Haladaptatus sp. R4: one gene and its partners. The protein of the gene in region 3 binds, or shares a complex with, the protein of the main gene of each other region. Links are inferred from orthologs where the notes say so. Each region holds a gene or a part of one and is shown on either strand. Other genes may lie near its edges.

Evidence for each region.
Region 1: the proteins of A4G99_RS13320 (region 3) and rpl12p are in contact, whole or in part, in a crystal structure (PDB 5H7L), measured with the Pyrococcus horikoshii proteins. The link is inferred for Haladaptatus sp. R4 from one-to-one orthologs. Residues at the interface, in WP_048053510.1 of Pyrococcus horikoshii: Pro161, Met164, Met165, Phe168, Ser169, Ile172, Val195, Glu196, Phe202, Leu211, Ser212, Val213, Met216, Lys222, Phe223, Asn224; in WP_010886059.1 of Pyrococcus horikoshii: Leu100, Ala101, Gly102, Leu103, Ser104, Ala105, Leu106, Phe107, Gly108.
Region 2: the proteins of A4G99_RS13320 (region 3) and dph2 are in contact, whole or in part, in a crystal structure (PDB 6Q2D), measured with the Methanobrevibacter smithii proteins. The link is inferred for Haladaptatus sp. R4 from one-to-one orthologs. Residues at the interface, in WP_011954157.1 of Methanobrevibacter smithii: Pro482, Asn483, Lys484, His485, Tyr553, Asp555, Glu556, Glu559, Leu560, Leu591, His592, Glu593, Asp594, Ala595, Val596, His597, Arg598, Gly599, Pro600; in WP_011954460.1 of Methanobrevibacter smithii: Met1, Met3, Tyr4, Pro28, Glu29, Gly30, Leu31, Met33, Phe58, His80, Thr124, Gln126, Ser179, Gly180, Asn181, Phe182, His183, Leu185, Tyr201, Asn202, Phe211, Ile215, Arg291, Asp295, Asp296, Gln298, Met299.

What each region holds. Positions count from the first base shown.
Region 1 is NZ_LWHG01000031.1:82,445-87,614, reverse strand. Bases 911-3,612 are described here. They hold rpl12p (50S ribosomal protein P1), read right to left. Parts: upstream 2,573-3,612; coding sequence 2,249-2,572; downstream 911-2,248. Other genes in these bases: A4G99_RS21100 (DHHA1 domain-containing protein), read left to right, coding at 911-2,095. Outside these bases: A4G99_RS21115 (hypothetical protein), read left to right, coding at 1-38; A4G99_RS21110 (molybdopterin-binding protein), read right to left, coding at 42-245; A4G99_RS21105 (multiprotein-bridging factor 1 family protein), read left to right, coding at 354-872; more of A4G99_RS21100, read left to right, coding at 905-910; A4G99_RS21085 (50S ribosomal protein L1), read right to left, coding at 3,617-4,255; A4G99_RS21080 (hypothetical protein), read left to right, coding at 4,428-5,170. UniProt on the Methanocaldococcus jannaschii protein: Forms part of the ribosomal stalk, playing a central role in the interaction of the ribosome with GTP-bound translation factors.
Region 2 is NZ_LWHG01000028.1:467,016-472,291, reverse strand. Bases 911-3,718 are described here. They hold dph2 (diphthamide biosynthesis enzyme Dph2), read right to left. Parts: upstream 2,930-3,718; coding sequence 1,892-2,929; downstream 911-1,891. Other genes in these bases: A4G99_RS17410 (EthD family reductase), read right to left, coding at 3,534-3,718; A4G99_RS17415 (TspO/MBR family protein), read right to left, coding at 2,990-3,478; A4G99_RS17425 (hypothetical protein), read right to left, coding at 1,169-1,702; A4G99_RS17430 (triacylglycerol lipase), read left to right, coding at 911-1,025. In the rest of the region: more of A4G99_RS17430, read left to right, coding at 108-910; more of A4G99_RS17410, read right to left, coding at 3,719-3,857; A4G99_RS17405 (GNAT family N-acetyltransferase), read right to left, coding at 4,009-4,512; A4G99_RS17400 (YbhB/YbcL family Raf kinase inhibitor-like protein), read right to left, coding at 4,549-5,142; A4G99_RS29430 (HEWD family protein), read left to right, coding at 5,218-5,276. UniProt on the Methanocaldococcus jannaschii protein: Catalyzes the first step of diphthamide biosynthesis, i.e. the transfer of the 3-amino-3-carboxypropyl group from S-adenosyl-L-methionine (SAM) to the C2 position of the imidazole ring of the target histidine residue in translation elongation factor 2 (EF-2).
Region 3 is NZ_LWHG01000021.1:748,592-754,023, reverse strand. What follows is about bases 1,129-4,092. They hold A4G99_RS13320 (elongation factor EF-2), read right to left. Parts: upstream 3,722-4,092; coding sequence 1,535-3,721; downstream 1,129-1,534. Other genes in these bases: A4G99_RS13315 (DUF5781 family protein), read left to right, coding at 3,863-4,092. Outside these bases: A4G99_RS13330 (homoserine dehydrogenase), read right to left, coding at 1-439; A4G99_RS13325 (amino acid-binding protein), read right to left, coding at 436-975; more of A4G99_RS13315, read left to right, coding at 4,093-4,624; A4G99_RS25960 (helix-turn-helix domain-containing protein), read right to left, coding at 4,703-5,125; A4G99_RS13305 (SDR family oxidoreductase), read left to right, coding at 5,257-5,432. UniProt on the Methanocaldococcus jannaschii protein: Catalyzes the GTP-dependent ribosomal translocation step during translation elongation.

The DNA.
Region 1 (5,170 bases), on a different replicon or contig from region 3:
GTGCCGTCGAACGAATCGCCGCGTCGATGGAGCGATGAGTTTCAGTCCGACCGGACCATCACGTCTGTCGCCTTGACCACGGCGGTCAGTTCCATCCCCTCCTCGATTTCGAGGTTCTCGGCCGATTCGCGGGTGATGACGGCGGCGACCTCGTCGTCACCGACGTCCAGAATCACTTCCGCGGTTACGTCGCCCGTTTCCACCGCCACCACTTCTCCGTCGAGTCGATTTCGTGCGCTGAGCATCTTCGATACCTCGAAACGACCACGACGAGGTCGTGGATAAGCGTTCGGGCGCACTTTGCTCCGGAAATCAAACGCGATATTGAAATGTAGTCCCTTCCTAACGGGGGTATGGCCAAATACTCGACCGGGAACTCGTCCGGAAACGGTAGCGGCGGTTCCTGTGAACTCTGCGGGAAAGCCTCCGACTCGCTGACCGAGGCGAGTGTCGCAGGCGCAACCCTGCAGGTCTGCAAGGACTGCGCGAGTCACAACGACGCCGCGGAACCGAAGGAAGAGCGGAAAACGGGCGGAAACCAGTTGAGCGAGCAGGATCGCAAACGGCGCGCCGCACAGCGCACGGCGCGCATGGACGACGCCCGCAAGGGAGATGCACGCCACTGGGAAGAGGAAGGGACGAGCTACGACAGCGACCCGCTCCCGTATCTCGTCTCCGACTACGGCGACCGCGTCGTCGAGGCACGACAGGAGGCCGGACTGCAGTCCGGCGAACTCGCGGACGAACTCGGAATCGATGAAGACGACCTGCTCGCAGTCGAACAGAGTCGAGCCAACCGCGCGAGCGTCGGCGGGTCGGTCATCGAGGCGCTGGAGGAGCGCCTCGACCTGACGTTGTCGGAGTCGGCGTAGCGTTTTTGTCCGCCCGTTTCGCACGAACGGGTATGACTCACGCGCCAGCAGAGCCGTATCGAACGAGCTTCGAGGCGACCGTTTCGGCCGTCGATGGCACCGATATCGTCCTTTCGGAGACGTATTTTTACGCCGAGAGCGGCGGCCAACCGGCCGATAGGGGAACGCTCGACGGGATTCAAGTCGTGGACGTACAGAAACGAGACGGCGAGGTGGTTCACAGCCTCGAAACGACGCCCGACTTCGCCGAGGGGGACGAAATCAACGGCCAGATCGACGAGGAGTTTCGCACCTACTGCATGCGCTCGCACACGGCGAGTCACGTCCTGTACGGTGCGGGTCGGCGAATCTTGGACGATCTCGGCTACGGTGGCTTCGACATCGGCGAGGAGAAGATTCGCGTCGATTTCCAGACCTCGACGGACATCGACGACGGGGTTCTCGCGGAACTCGAACGCCTGACGAACCGCGCGGTATGGGACTCGATACCCATTTCGTGGGAACAACTCCCGAAGGAGGAAGCGCTGGAACGGGAGGAAATCGCGTTCAACACCAAAACGGAAGAGGGCGTGTTGAGCGGTTCGAACACGGTTCGCGTGGTCGATATCGACGGCTGGGACGTGGCGGCCTGTGGCGGCACGCACGTCGAGAACACCCGCGAAATCGGCCCGGTGACGATCCTCGACCGGTCGAACCCCGGCGAGGGCATGACGCGCGTGGAGTTCGCCGTCGGCCCGCCAGCCATCCGCACGCGGACGGAGGAGAAACTGAGCGCGCTGGACGCCGCACGAACCGCGGGCACCGGAATCGGAGATCTACCCGACGAAATCGCCCGTCTCACCGACGAAATCGATGCACTCGAAGCCGAGGTGGCCGACGCGAAATCGCAACTCGTCGGGGCGACCATCGCGGAACTCGCGGAGGAGACCGTCGTCCGGAACGGTCACGAGTGGCTGGTCGGAACCATCGACGGCGTCGGCCCGAACGAACTGAGCGACAGGGTACGGGAACTCGCGGGCGAGACGGCCGACGTGGTCGCGCTCGCCGGAAAGGACGGTTCGACGTTCATCGTCGTCGGTACTGCTGGCGAGGTCGATGCTGGCGACGTGGTGGACGACGTAACAGCCGAGTTCGGCGGCGGCGGTGGCGGCAGTCCGGCGTTCGCACAGGGCGGCGGCCTGTCGGCGGACCCGGACGAAGTCGTGGCGTATCTGCGGGAATAGAACTCCTCCTTCACGCCCGACCCCTCGAACACGAACGTCCACTCTCCAGCAATCACGTCGAAACCGCAGAACCATCCCGTCGGTCACGTCCGCGAACGCCGTCGCTCTCCACGCGGCGTCCGAAAGAAAGTGTTCGAGTTGAAGTCGTCGCGTTTAGCCGAAGAGTTCGCCGAGGCCCTCGCCACCGGCGTCCTCGTCCTCGTCGTCTTCTTCTTCTTCAGCGGCTTCCTCTTCTTCGGCTTCGTCAGCAGCGCCTTCGTCGTCGCCACCGGCAGGTGCAGCGGCACCACCAGCGGGGACGGCGGCGGCCTGTTCGACGGCCTCCTCGATGTCCACGTCTTCGAGTGCGGCGACGAGCGCCTTGACGCGGGACTCTTCGACGTCGACGCCAGCAGCGTCGAGCACGTCCGTGAGGTTGTCTTCGTTGATCTCTTCGCCCGATTCGTTCAGGATGAGTGCTGCGTAGATGTATTCCATGGTTAGTAATTATCCGAACATCGCGCCGAGACCTGCGCCTGCGTCTTCGTCGTCATCATCGTCGTCGTCATCGTCTTCAGGCTCGGCTTCAGTTGCTTCTTCGTCAGTCGATTCTTCTTCCTCGGCCACGCCGCCCGTTGCGGGTGCTTCGACACCGCGAAGCTCCTCAGGCAGCGCGTCCTCGTCGTCGATTTGTGCGGCAAGTCCGCGCAGTTGTGCGTCCGCTTTGCTCACGAGGTCCGGCACGACGTCCGGGCTCTCGATTTCGGCCTGCAGGCGAGGCTCTTGGCCTCGCCCGTGGCCTTCGAAATGAGCAGCGGTGCGGTCTGCTCGGTCGGGTACACGGCGTTGACCGAGAGGTTGCGGGCAAAGGCCGCAGCCGTCTCGATGTCCGTGCGGTACTCGTCCACGTCGATGGCGAGTTCGTCCGACTCGAACATGACGCCGTCCGAATAGACGGCGCGCAGGTCGAGACCGACCTCTTTCGGCTCCATACCGAGTTCGGCGAGGACGTTCGCGAGTTCCTGCGAAACCTCGTCGCCTTCCTCCGCGACGAGGCTGTCCTCGGTCACGTGGATGGAGCCATCCATGATCCGTGCGGATGCTCCGGCTTGCTGGAGTTCGCCGACGAACGGTCCGGGGTCGACACCCGTGTCACCCTCGGGGATGAGGATGTCGTTCGGGGAGACCTCACCGGCCGAGATCGGTGCCGGACTCTTCGAGTCTTCCAGTTCCTTGTACAGGCCGAACGGGTTGTCGTTCGTCCCGATAAGGCCGATTTGGCCCGTGATGTACTCCTCCAGGTCTTCGAAGCCACCGCCCACGGCGTCGAGCGCGCGCTGCACCAGCGTGTTACGGCTGACGCGAAGTTCCGCGCTTCCGTGAAGACCGCGGCGCATGTTCTGGAGCTGTTTGCTCGGAATGCCGGTGATGTTGACGACGCCGACACTGTTGTAGTTCTCGACGAAATCCGTCAGCTCAGCGACTTCCTCGCGCTTCCACTCCGGAATGTGCTCTGTCTTGTGTTCGGCTTCTGCGGACATTCTAGGCAACCTCCACCGACGGTCCCATCGTCGTTTTCACGTAGATAGTATCGACGTTGAGCGGTCCTTTCTCCAGATTGGAGTGAAGACGCCGAACGATAACGTCGATGTTGTCGGAGATGTCCTCGGCGGACATGTCTTCCGCGCCGACGAGCGTGTGGAACGTTCGTCGGTCGCCGCTCCGAAGCTGGACGGTGTTTTTCATCCGGTTGACGGTCTCGACGACGTCGTCGTCGGGTTGCAACGGCGTCGGCATCTTACCGCGCGGACCGAGAACGGTACCGAGGTATCGACCGATGTCTTGCATCATCGACGCCTCGGCGATGAAGAAGTCCGTTTCGTCCGCGAGGTCCTTTGCCGCGTCGTTGTCATCGCCCAAGTCTTCCAGTTCGTCGCCCGAGAGAACGTCGTCCGCGACGTCCTCCGCACGAAGGGCTGTCTCACCCTCCGCGAAGACGACAATCTTGGTATCTTGGCCGGTTCCGGACGGGAGTACGATACTCTCGTCGACACGATTCGACGGATCGTTTAAATCGAGGTCGCGCAAGTTGATTGCGAGGTCCACCGTTTCGCGGAAATTCCGCTCAGGTGAGTCCTCGAGTGCGCGAGAGACTGCTTGCTCTATCTCATTATTTGCCATCGTTCACCTCCGTAGTACGCAGGAATGCTCCTACGGGTCAGTGAAACAGGCCATGCCTGTCTCACCCGAATTTGACGCATGCGGAACTTAAACCCGTCGAACTATTTCGGCGAGATACCCCGTCGAGCCACCATTGGTTTGCGGTTTGGGCACGAATCACGTACAGACAGCGATGACGACATCGACGCTTCTCACCGGCCTCGTGGCCATCACGCTCGCGTCCGTGCACCTCGGCGCCGGGCAGGTACGCGCGTTTCGAGGGATACCGCGAAACTACTGGCTCTCGATCGCTGGCGGCGCGTCCGTCGCCTACGTCTTCGTCCACGTCCTCCCCGAACTCAAGGGCGGGACGATACTCGAATCGGTTCCGCTCCTCGCCGGATTCTTCGAGCGCCACGTCTTCCTCGTCGCGCTCGGCGGGTTCGCGCTGTTCTACGGATTGGAACGACTCGCGGAGGAATCGGGCTACGAGAATCGTTCTACCGATCCGGAAAAGACCACCCAACCGGGGACGACCATGAGCGTCTTCTGGATTCACGTCGGCGCGTTCACGACGTACAACGCGCTCATCGGCTACCTGCTCGTGCATCGGGAGCAACCGGGAATCATCAGCCTCATGCTGTACGCGACGGCCATGGCGCTTCACTTCATCGTCAACGATTACGGCTTTCGGGACCACCACCGGGACACCTACGACCGGGTCGGCCGCTGGGTGCTCGCCGCCGCCGTCGTCGTTGGGTGGGGAATCGGTATCGCCACGCACGTGGACGAAGCCGTCGTGAACACCCTCTTTGCGTTCCTCGCTGGTGGCGTCATCCTCAACGTCATCAAAGAAGAACTCCCGGAAGAACGGCGCAGTCGCTTCTGGGCGTTCGCACTCGGTGCCGGTGGCTACTCCGCGATACTGCTGTGGAT
Region 2 (5,276 bases), on a different replicon or contig from region 3:
GCGTAAGGACGCGTGAAACCGCTCGGATGGATGTATTCGATCTCGCGAACAGAAACCCTAACGAATTTTGCAACAGATTTAATATCTGGAATGGGCTCTATGAATTCATGCCGCGCGACACCGACAGAAACTCAGAGGCGACCGAAACGACCGAGATAACCCGTCGGACCATGCTGAAAGGGACGGCCGCGGCGGCGGTCGGACTGGTCGGCGTCACCGGAACCGCCGCCGGGTTCGAAGGCGACGACGGGGACATCACCGGACCCGCGGATTTCCCCCGCGCGACGACGCGCGGTCATTTCGACATCAACTGGCTGTACGAGGAGGAGTTGACCGACGGGCACACGAAGTGGGATTACAGCACCGTCGGGGACATACCGGGCTACGGGAGCGCGAATCCGGAGGAAGTCGTCATCTCGGTTCACGGGTGGTTGGTCGCGCCGGACGAGGCGCCCGACCACTTCGAGACAGTCAAAACCTCACTCCGGAACAACGGCTACACCCATCCGGTCATCGGGTTCAGTTACGACTCGGACACGCGCATCGACCAGTGGTGGCCCGCGACGGACATCGCGGAGCGAAACGGCGCGAAACTCGCCAACTTCATCACCGACTACCGCGCCCGAACCGGCGCTCGCGTCCGCCTCATCGGCCACTCGCTCGGCGGGCGGGTCGTCCCATCGACCATCGGGGCGCTCGACTCGCTCGGCTACAGCGATTACGTCGAATCGGCGACCCTGCTGGGCGGGGCCGCCGACGACGAATCGGTGGCCGTCGACGGCGAGTACGGTCCCGCCATCGCCAACGTCGTCGGCGAGTTCGACAACTTCTGGAAATCCGACGATCAGGTGCTCACGTGGGCCTATGGAACCGCCGAGTTCGACTCCGCCGTCGGGGAATCGGGATGTGAAGGGACGCCGCCGGAGAACTACGAGGACCACAACGTCGATTACGTCCCCGACCACTTCTCGTATCACGAACCCGGCGACGGGTGTATGCCTGCGGTCGTTGGGGAGTTTCGATGAGCGAAGCGAAGGAGAGCCAGAAAAAGCTCCGCTTTTTCGCAGTTTCAGTGAGCGTAGCGAACTGGACCCAGTCAGAACCCGTTCCGACGCAGTTCTGACGAACGACGAAGGAGTGAATCAGAGCACGAAACACGGAACCGGATTTACGCGTCGATTCTATCGGTTGTCTCGCCGCGCGGGCGGCCGTACCGCGCGGCGAGTTCGTCCAGTTCGGCGGCGTAGCGCGCGTCGAGGCGTTCGACCTCCTGACGGCCGTTGTCGGTGAGAATCCAGTCGGTGACGCGGGAGTCGTCCGAAGTTTCGGAGTAGGCGTTCGGGTCGGCGCGGTCGCCATTTGAGGTTCCCAAATCGAATCGATCCTCCCGTAGTTCCGACTCGGAGAGTTCCTCGACGCGCCGGACGAGCCCTTTCTCGCGGAGTTGCGTGAACGTCCGTCGGATGGTCGATTGGCGGACCGTGCCGCTTTCGGCTGTCCGCGGGCCGATGTTGCCGTATTCGCCTCGCCTGATGACCGCCGCGATGTCGTCCAACACGCCGCCGACGGTCGTCGGCGTTGAGCGTTCGGAGTCGTCGCCGACCATATGGTTCAGGATGGTTCGTTCGACGTGGCCGCTGGTCAGCGGTTGCTCCGTCATGGGTTGTTCTTCAGCTTCGGCAGATTCCGTGTTTTCTACCATACTAAATGGTACGCATTTCCGTTGCATTAAGACTTTGGAATGCAACGCTTTTGTGGTCGGCACTGGACGAGTATGAGAGCGGGGAGTTCGGTCCGCGAATCGAGAATTCGAGTGTCATCGAAACGAAGGGAGAGATATCCTGGACGGAGTTGCGGCGAGAAAGGAGAGAAAAGCGCTACAAATATTTTCCTACCACGTGCCGTGGAAGGTGTCGAATTCGAGGGAATCTAACGGTTCGTTGCCGACGGCGATTTCGTACTCGCCGGGCGTGAGCATGGGCTTGTGGAATCGCGGACCGTCGTCGGTGGTGATGCGCGGGCACCCGGTGTTGACGAAGGCGTCCATGTCGAAGTTTCTCAACCTATCCGGCGTCACCTCGTCCATCGTGATGAGGTAGGCGTTCTCGTTCCCGTCGAGGATGTCCTGTGCGACGTCCCAGCGACCCTGTCCGATTTTCGTGCAGAAGATGACGCCCCACTTCTCGGCGTCCATCGCGCGGTGGACCGCGCCGTAGCGCTGTTTGAGGAATTTTTCCGTGTCCGCCACGGTGACGACGTTGTTCACGGGGTCGGCGATGACGACCGTCTTGTCGGGATGCTCCATCGCCAGTCCGAGCGGGTGGAACTTCCCGCCGCCGACGTACAGCACTTGGTCGGCGTCGATGTCCGCCGAGGCGTAGTTGCAGCCGAGAACCTGTCCCTCGTGGGTGAGTCGGTCGTCGCCGCGCCGCGTGTGCACGTCGAAGCCGCGCTCTTCGAGCCATTCCCGCATCCGCTCGAACTGGTTCATGTGCTGAGCGGTCGTGACGAGGCCGATATCGCCGACTTCGAGTTCCTCCATCGACTCCTCCATGATGGGGAAGACGTCCACGTTCGAGAACAGCGGGACGTAGATGACCTTGTCCGTGTTCTTCATCGGCGAGTGGCCGAAGTGGACGAACACGTCGGTGCGCTTCATCAGGTAGGTGTCCAGGTCACAGGCTCCGTAACAGGGTTGCCCCGAGAGAAGAATCGTCACGTCGTCGGGGAGCAGTTCGCGGAGGTCGTCGGCCACCTGCGGGCCGCGGCGTTTGAGTCCCTCGGGGAACTGCAGTCCCACTTTTTCGGCGTCGCGCTCCTCGACCGCTTCGATGATGCGTTCGAGTTCGTAATCCCATTCCCGGTCGTGTTTGAGAGCCATCCCGGTGTTTCGGAGGTCTCCCTCGCTGTACTCGCTCTGTTCGCTCATTACACCTCCCTTGCGGCCGAGAACTTTTAACCCCGACGTTCCCGGTTTCTCCCTCCTCGCTCAGTTCAGCCGCCAAAGTTCGTAGTTCAGCAGGGTGGCGAAGCTGACCCAACAGAGGTAGGGGACGAGCAGCGCGGCCGCCCGCCGGTCGATGCGAGCGAACGCGACCATCGTCGCGACGATGGCGACGAGCAGGGCGAGGATGACGGCCAGTCCTCCCGCGGGCCACTGCATGCCGAAGAAGACGAGCGTCCAACTCGCGTTCAGGACGAGTTGAACGGCGAAAACACCCAGCGCGAATCGGTTGTCACCTCGTCGCCAGACGAGATAGAGCGCGATTCCCATCAAGAGATACAGCGTCGTCCACAACGGTCCGAACACCCAACTCGGCGGTGTGAATCCGGGTTTTTGAAGCGTCGTGTACCACGTCGCCACCGAGGTTGCGGTCAGTATCGAGGGAACGATTCCCGCCAGTTCACAGACGACGATGCTCACGAGCAGGGCAGGCACTTCGCGCCACGAGAACGATTGACGGCGGACTATCTCCATGCGTTCGCTACGACACGAAAAAGGGTGTCCCTTTCCCCGAACTACGTTGGTTCGACTAGTTTAGTTCGTCCAACTGTACCGTCTCGTCGAGGATGAGCGTCGGACCCTGTTCCATGTCGATGAACTCCGCGGCGTCGGCCATGACTTCCTTTCCCTTCTCGGAGTCGAACGCGGCCTTCATGTCCGCCGTCGAGTCGAAGTAGAGTTCGAGGACGCCGTCGTAGCCCGCCTTCTCGGGGTCCTTCGAGACGGAGGTAACGTACTTCTTGACGTTGGGGAGTTCCTTCGCCAGTTCGGAGTGTTCGTCCAGCCAGTACTCCTCGAACTCCTCGTGGCTCATGCCGTCCTTGCGGACCAGCAAATCGACCATCTTTATCATGGAATGTGAAATCGTTTCCCCGGTAACTTCGCTGTATCGACTGGCGGCCGAAAATCGGGAATGGGGAACGGGGAATCGGGAATCAGGAACCGAGAACCGAGAAGAGAAATGAGATTTCACTCCCGGAGCGGAGCCGGATAGGTAAGCGTCCTTATGGTTTCATCCGTGGCAATCCCCGAGGTTTCATCCGACCCATCGCCCGCCAGGTCGAACACCTGAAACGCTTCGTCGGACGAGTCGAGCGGATTCTCGAACCCGGCGGCGACGGCCGCCGTGAATCCGAACCGTCCGTAGTAGTTCGGATCTCCGTGGAGAAAGACGAGGTCGTCACCCGCCGTCCGGGCGCGTCGAGGCCGATTCGGACGAGTCGGCTCCCGACGCCCGAACGCTGGTGGTCGGGCGCGACGGCGAGCGGCGCGAGCACGAGCGCCCCTCGTTCTTCGTCGTCATCGAGCGTGGCGTCCGTGAACATGACGTGGCCGACGATTTCGTCGTCACGGTGAGCGACGAGCGACAACGCAGGACGAAATTCGGACGACTCGCGGAGTGCCGCAACGATGTCCGCCTCGTCGCGGCGGCCGAACGCCGCGGCGACGACGTCGCTGATTTCATCGATCTCGGTCGCCTGCTCTTGGCGTACAGAGAAATCGTTCATTACTGGTCGTCACCGTCGTGGGACGAAATAAGTTCACTATCCCCGTCCGAATTTCGCCGTGAATCGGGTGCTACCCTGTCGTTTCCCGTCCATCGCGTTCAATAGGACGTCGCGTTTCGCACCCGCGTCGAGTCCGAGTTTCTCGTCGAGCAGGTACAGCGTGAATCGGTAGGTGTGCGGGCCGTCGCCCTTCGGCGGGCAGGGACCGCGGTAACCGATTTCGTCGAATCCGTTCGTCCCCTGTCGTGCCCCGCCGAGCGAATCGACCGTCTTCGATCCCGGAACGCCGCCCCCGATCCGGTGGGTGTTCGGCGGGAGGTTCCACAGCAACCAGTGGGTGAAGATTCCGCTCGGTGCGTCGGGGTCGTCGACGATGATGGCGAGCGATTCCGTGTCGTTCGGGACCGACGAGATTTCGAGCGGTGGCGAGCGGTCCTTTCCGCTACAGGTGAACTCGGTCGGCACGCGGCCGCCGTCCTCGAACGCGGTCGTTTTGAATTCCGTCATGGTGTTCGGCCTCGATTCCGTTCGCGTCGTCCGGTCGTTCCCATCGTGGCGAACGCCTGTGCACCCCGACAGGGCCACGCCTCCCCCAGCGACGCCGACGAGGAAGGTCCGTCTTCGGAGCATCGATGGGACGTTCGACGCCCGCGGTAAAATGCCCTGTTGCCGTCTGCTTAAGTGCCTGCACGTCGTTTCTCGGGTATGATGGCTGAACTCAACCGACCCAACCGACGGCAGTGCGTGGCGTGCGGACGGGAGGA
Region 3 (5,432 bases):
CGACGTCCTCGATGGTCGAGAGTACGGGAATCGCACCGCCGACAGTCGCTTCGAACAGGAGACTTCCTTCGCTGTCGCGTTCGTGCGCACGCAGTTCGTCGTATCGTTCCGCCACCGGTCCCTTGTTCGCCAGCACGACGTGACGGTCCCTGGCGAACGCTTCGCGCGCGTGGCCGAAACCGGGTTGTGCATCGCCGAGGGTGGTCGGCGTCGCCTCGACGAGCACGTCGTACTCGCTTTCGAGCGCCGTTTCGGGGTCGGCGTCCCCGACGGTTCCGTCGCTCTGCTTGCGCGCGAGTACAGACTCCACACCGATACCGTCCGCGTCCACGACGGCACCCGACGAATCAGTGAGCGCCGTCACCGTGTGGCCGTACTCGGCCGCCAGTTCGGCTACGGACCGACCGACAGCACCGGCTCCGAACACCGCGAGTTTCATGCTACCGCCTCCCCGTCCGTCAGCGGCTGGATGACGCGTAATTCCTTCTCACCGGCGATGGTGGCCACCGTGTCGAGAACGTCGTTCGTCTCGGTGGAATCCGTGGCGAGGCGCAGTCGAGCACTCGACACGTCGCTCGTCCCTTCGGGTGCGGACAGAGAGATATCGACGACGGAAGCGTTCGATTCCGTCGTGATTCTGGAGAGCGTGTCCGAAACGTCGGTATCGATGATATGCCCCGTGAGGATGACGGTAATCTCCTCGTCGTATCGTTCCGCACCCGCTCGAATGACGTTGATGCTCGCGGTTCGAAGCGCCGCGACGATGGTCTCGAACCGGTTCGGATGACATTCGAAATCCACTTCGACCGGAATGTTGCCGCGTGGTGTGAGCGACCCGCGTTCGTGAAAGACGCTGAGCAAGTTGCCACCGTGGTCGGCGATAGGTTTCAAGGCACGGAGCAGTTGACCCGGTTCGTCCGATAGTTCCAGCCGAACCGTGTATGCTTGTACGCGCCCCTCGTCGTGATCCGCCATGATGACTGGAGTGGGGTGATGGAGCAGTATAAGCCTTCAGACGGTCGCAAAATTATCCAATCGCAAGCGGGGGACGGGATGCAACGGAGCAAAACGGTGCGAAACCGGTGTTAGTCAGTTCCTGTGACAGTAGTTAACGGGGTCGTAGTAATATCCATGGAGGGTGAACCGACGAATCGGTGATAGAACATGAGATTTACCGATGCAGTCGGTGCGAGTAGTTCCGGTACGAGTCGAAAGCAGGATCACGTCTGTGCGTTCTGCCAGACCGCGTTCGACAGTCGAAACCAAGTGTGCCCCGTGTGCGACGCGGAGATCGTCTTCCGGGGGGACCGATAGCTGTTCGCGGCTGTAACTGACGGTACCTTCTCACCGATCTGAAAACGCTCGGCGAGCGATGCTAGCGACTCCACAGCCACGTGCAGTGAAACGGCAGTGATTCTACGCGGTGCGATGGCGATGATTCTACGCGGTGAGATATCCATCGAACAGCAGCGCAGGGCGTCAGCTCCTCGGTTCGTGACTGCACGAAAGAAAGGACGTTCGAGGGAGTCCTCGATTAGAAGTAATCGACGGCCTGCGGGAGTTCCAACTTCATGCCTTTGCGCTCTCGGATCTCCATGATGGTCTCGCGCTGGAGGTTGTCCGCCATAAAGCGGAACCCGGCGTTCTCCGTGTTCCACGACGCACGACCTTCCGTCGCACTGCGGATGTCCGAGGAGAACCCGATCATCTCGTCGACGGGCGCGATACCCTCGACGACCATGAGGTCACCCTCTTGGTACATGTCGTCCACGCGGCCACGGCGACCCTGAATCTCGCCGGACGCGGCACCCATGTGGTCGTTCGGAACGTCGATACGGACGTTCTGAATCGGTTCGAGGAGTTTGACGTGACCGTGGATGAGTGCGTTGTGCACTGCTTGCCGGACCGCAGGGATGACCTGTGCCGGACCACGGTGGATGGTGTCCTCGTGGAGACGTGCGTCGTTGAGCTTGATGAGCGTTCCCTCGACGGGTTCGCCAGCGAGCGGACCGTTGTCGAGCGCCTCTTCCAGACCTTCGATGACGAGTTCCATCGTCTCGTTCAGGTGCTGGATACCTTTCGTGTTGTCGATGAGGATGTTCGACCCGTGAATCTCCTCGACATTCTGGCTGATATCCTTGTCCATGCCAGCCTCTTGGAGCACTTCACGGCGCTCCTGTTCGGGCATGTCCATCGAAACCTCCCCGAGTTTCAGCTTCTCGACGATATCGTCCGACAGCGGTTCAACCGTGAGGTAGAACCGGTTGTGGCGGTTCGGGGAGATACCTTCGACTTCGGTGGTCGCTCCTTGGACCTTCTCGCGGAAGACGACGATAGGCTCACCAGTCGTCACCGGAATTCCCTGGTTGCGCTCGATACGCTGGGTGATGACTTCGAGGTGGAGTTCACCCTGTCCGCTGATGAGGTGTTCACCCGTGTCCTCGTTGATGTCGATCTGGATGGTCGGGTCCTCTTTGGAGACCTGTCGAAGCGTCTCGATGAGTTTCGGCAGGTCGTCCATGCTCTTTGCCTCGACGGACTTCGTGATGACGGGTTCGCTGATGTGTTCGATGGACTCGAACGGCGTCATCTCCACGCTCGATACCGTCGAACCGGCGATAGCGTCTTTCAGACCGGTGACTGCCGCGATGTTCCCGGCAGGGACGCGCTCCACTTCCTCGCGTTCGCCACCCATGTAGATACCGACGCTCTGAACGCGGTTCGTTCCGGCGGTTCCCGAGACGTAGAGGTCTTGGCCTTTCTCCAGCGTTCCGGAGAAGACACGACCGGCGGCGATTTCGCCAGCGTGCGGGTCGATACCGATGTCGGTGGCCATCAGGACGACTTCGCCGTCCGGGTCCACGAGTCGCATCTGCTCTGCGAGTTCGGACTCGTCGTCACCACGCCAGACGCGTGGGATACGTCGCGGTTGCGCCTCGATGGGGTCCGGGAAGTGTTCACAGACCATGTCGAGGATGACGTCCGACAGCGGCGTTCGCTCGTGGAGTTCTTGGCGCTTGTCGTTGCGTTCGAGGTCCATGATGTCCCCGAAGTCCATGCCCGTCGCTTGCATCGACGGCATGGAGACACCCCACTTGTAGAGTGCCGACCCGAATCCGACGGTTCCCTCTTCGACGGAGACGGTCCAGTCGTCCACGTCGTCCATGTCCTCGGTCATGCCGCGGATCAGCTCGTTCACGTCGTCGATGACGTTGAGCAGGCGGCGTTGCATCTCCTCGGGACCCTCTTGGAGTTCCGAGATGAGTCGGTCCACTTTGTTGATGAACAGGGCTGGCTTAACGCCCTCGCGGAGCGCCTGTCGGACGACGGTCTCCGTCTGCGGCATTGCGCCTTCGACAGCGTCCACGACGACGAGCGCACCGTCGACGGCACGCATCGCACGGGTCACGTCGCCACCGAAGTCGACGTGACCCGGCGTGTCGATGAGGTTGATGAGGTGGTCTTTGTCCTCGTACTCGTGGGTCATCGAGACGTTTGCCGCGTCGATGGTGATACCGCGTTCCTGCTCGTCCTCCTCCGTGTCCATCATCAACTGGGTGGCTTCGCCTTGGTCGGCGATCATGCCCGCACCAGCGAGAAGGTTGTCCGTCAGCGTCGTTTTACCGTGGTCGACGTGGGCGGCGATGGCGATGTTCCGGATCTGTTCCGGCTTGTCCATGAGCCGCTCACACTGTTCGACGATTTTCTTTCGTCTACCCATATATGGGTATCCCTACCTGTACGAGGTTGAAAAGCGTAGTGTTTTCCCGCCCACAAAACGGCTGGAAACGGCCCATTACCCTGCTAAACAGTCACATATGGCACAAGAGTAATGCCCATTCAGAGCGTGACAACAGCACGCATGGATATTCGAGTACACGGTTCTACGTCCCCCAACCCGTTCCTCAGTGCCTCCGACCTCTTCGAAACCGAACTCGACCTCGAACGACCCGTTCACGTTCGTGTGCGCGACGATCCGGACGAACGAACGTGGACCGCCCACCCCGACGGCCACCACGTCCTCAACATCTCCCGGCAGGCCGCGACCAGCGTGATGGCCCGCGAACTTGCACTCCACGAGTACTCGCACATGGCCCGTAACGAGCAGTCCCACCCCTCACACACCCAATCGACCGCCGAGGCGCTGTTCCTCGCCTTCGCGGGTCGGTCGGTCGAGCGTCGGAAACTCACTCACTGCTACCAGATCGCCAATCACATGAAGGACATCTACGCCGACGACATCACGCTCGACCTCGGTCCGAGCGACAAACTCGTCACCTTCCTCGAATCGCAACTCGCGGCGCTGGTCGCCGACCGTCCGCAACGACTTCCGGGCCGCCGACTGACCGCGACCTCCGACCCCGAGATGACGGCCGTCAACGCCGCGTTCGCGCTCGCCATGGTCGAGCGCCACGACCTCGTCGAGCGGGACCACCGCCTCTACGACCTCGCCCGAACCGCTTCCCGTGACGCTCCGTCCGTTGACGTACAGGGGTTCAAATACCGCTTCCTCTCGCTCGGCGACGACCCCACCGAGAGCGAGTACCGAAAAGCGCTGGTCGACGCCGCCCGTGAATACGTCCTCGGTGGCGAAGAAGGTGGTTCCGAACAAGCGGCGGACTAGGGAATCGAGCGGATTAGGGAACCGAATTCTTTCGGACGGCGGAATACGACGTTCGCTACGAGATGGACTCGGTAGGGATTACGATTCTTCCGGAGCCTCTGAACGAACCTCCTCCCAGCCGTGCTTCTCCACCCATATCCCGAGACAGCCGAATACGGGCCTGAAATCGAGCAGCTTCTCGGTTGCCGTGTACTCGACTCGCGGTGGAATCTCGTCGTACGACTCGCGTACGACGAGCCCCGCGTCCGTCAACTCCTTCAACCGGTTCGTGAGCGTCGTCGGGGGAACGTCCAGCCGCTCCCGAAGTTCGTTGAACCGCCACGGGCCGGGGTCCAGTACGAACTCGTGCAGGACCTTGAGCATGTATGCGCTGCCCAAAAAGGTGAGCAAATCCGATTTCTCGTTGGACCTCGCTTCGGGGACACCCTCCGCGGGAGGTATTTGAGCATCGATATCCGAGAGGAGACCACTCCAGTCCGCCTCACGTTCGTGTTGGCTCACGGATTCACTATCGAGACGGTTTCTAATACGGCTATTGGTCCAAGTGACGAAGCAACACCCGAGCTTGGGCCTTGCTTTCATGCTTGGGTCTTGACAACTTATTCATGCACCGATCCGAGGCGTAGTTGCACATGGATCGTACTCACGTGGTCAACTCGGATTCCTCCGCTGAATCTGATGCTGAGCAAAGCGAAGTCGCACTGATCACCGGCGCGAACAAGGGAATCGGATACGAAACTGCTCGGCAGTTAGGCGAACGAGGGATGACGGTTTTCGTCTCGGCGCGTCACGAACAGCGTGGCGAGGA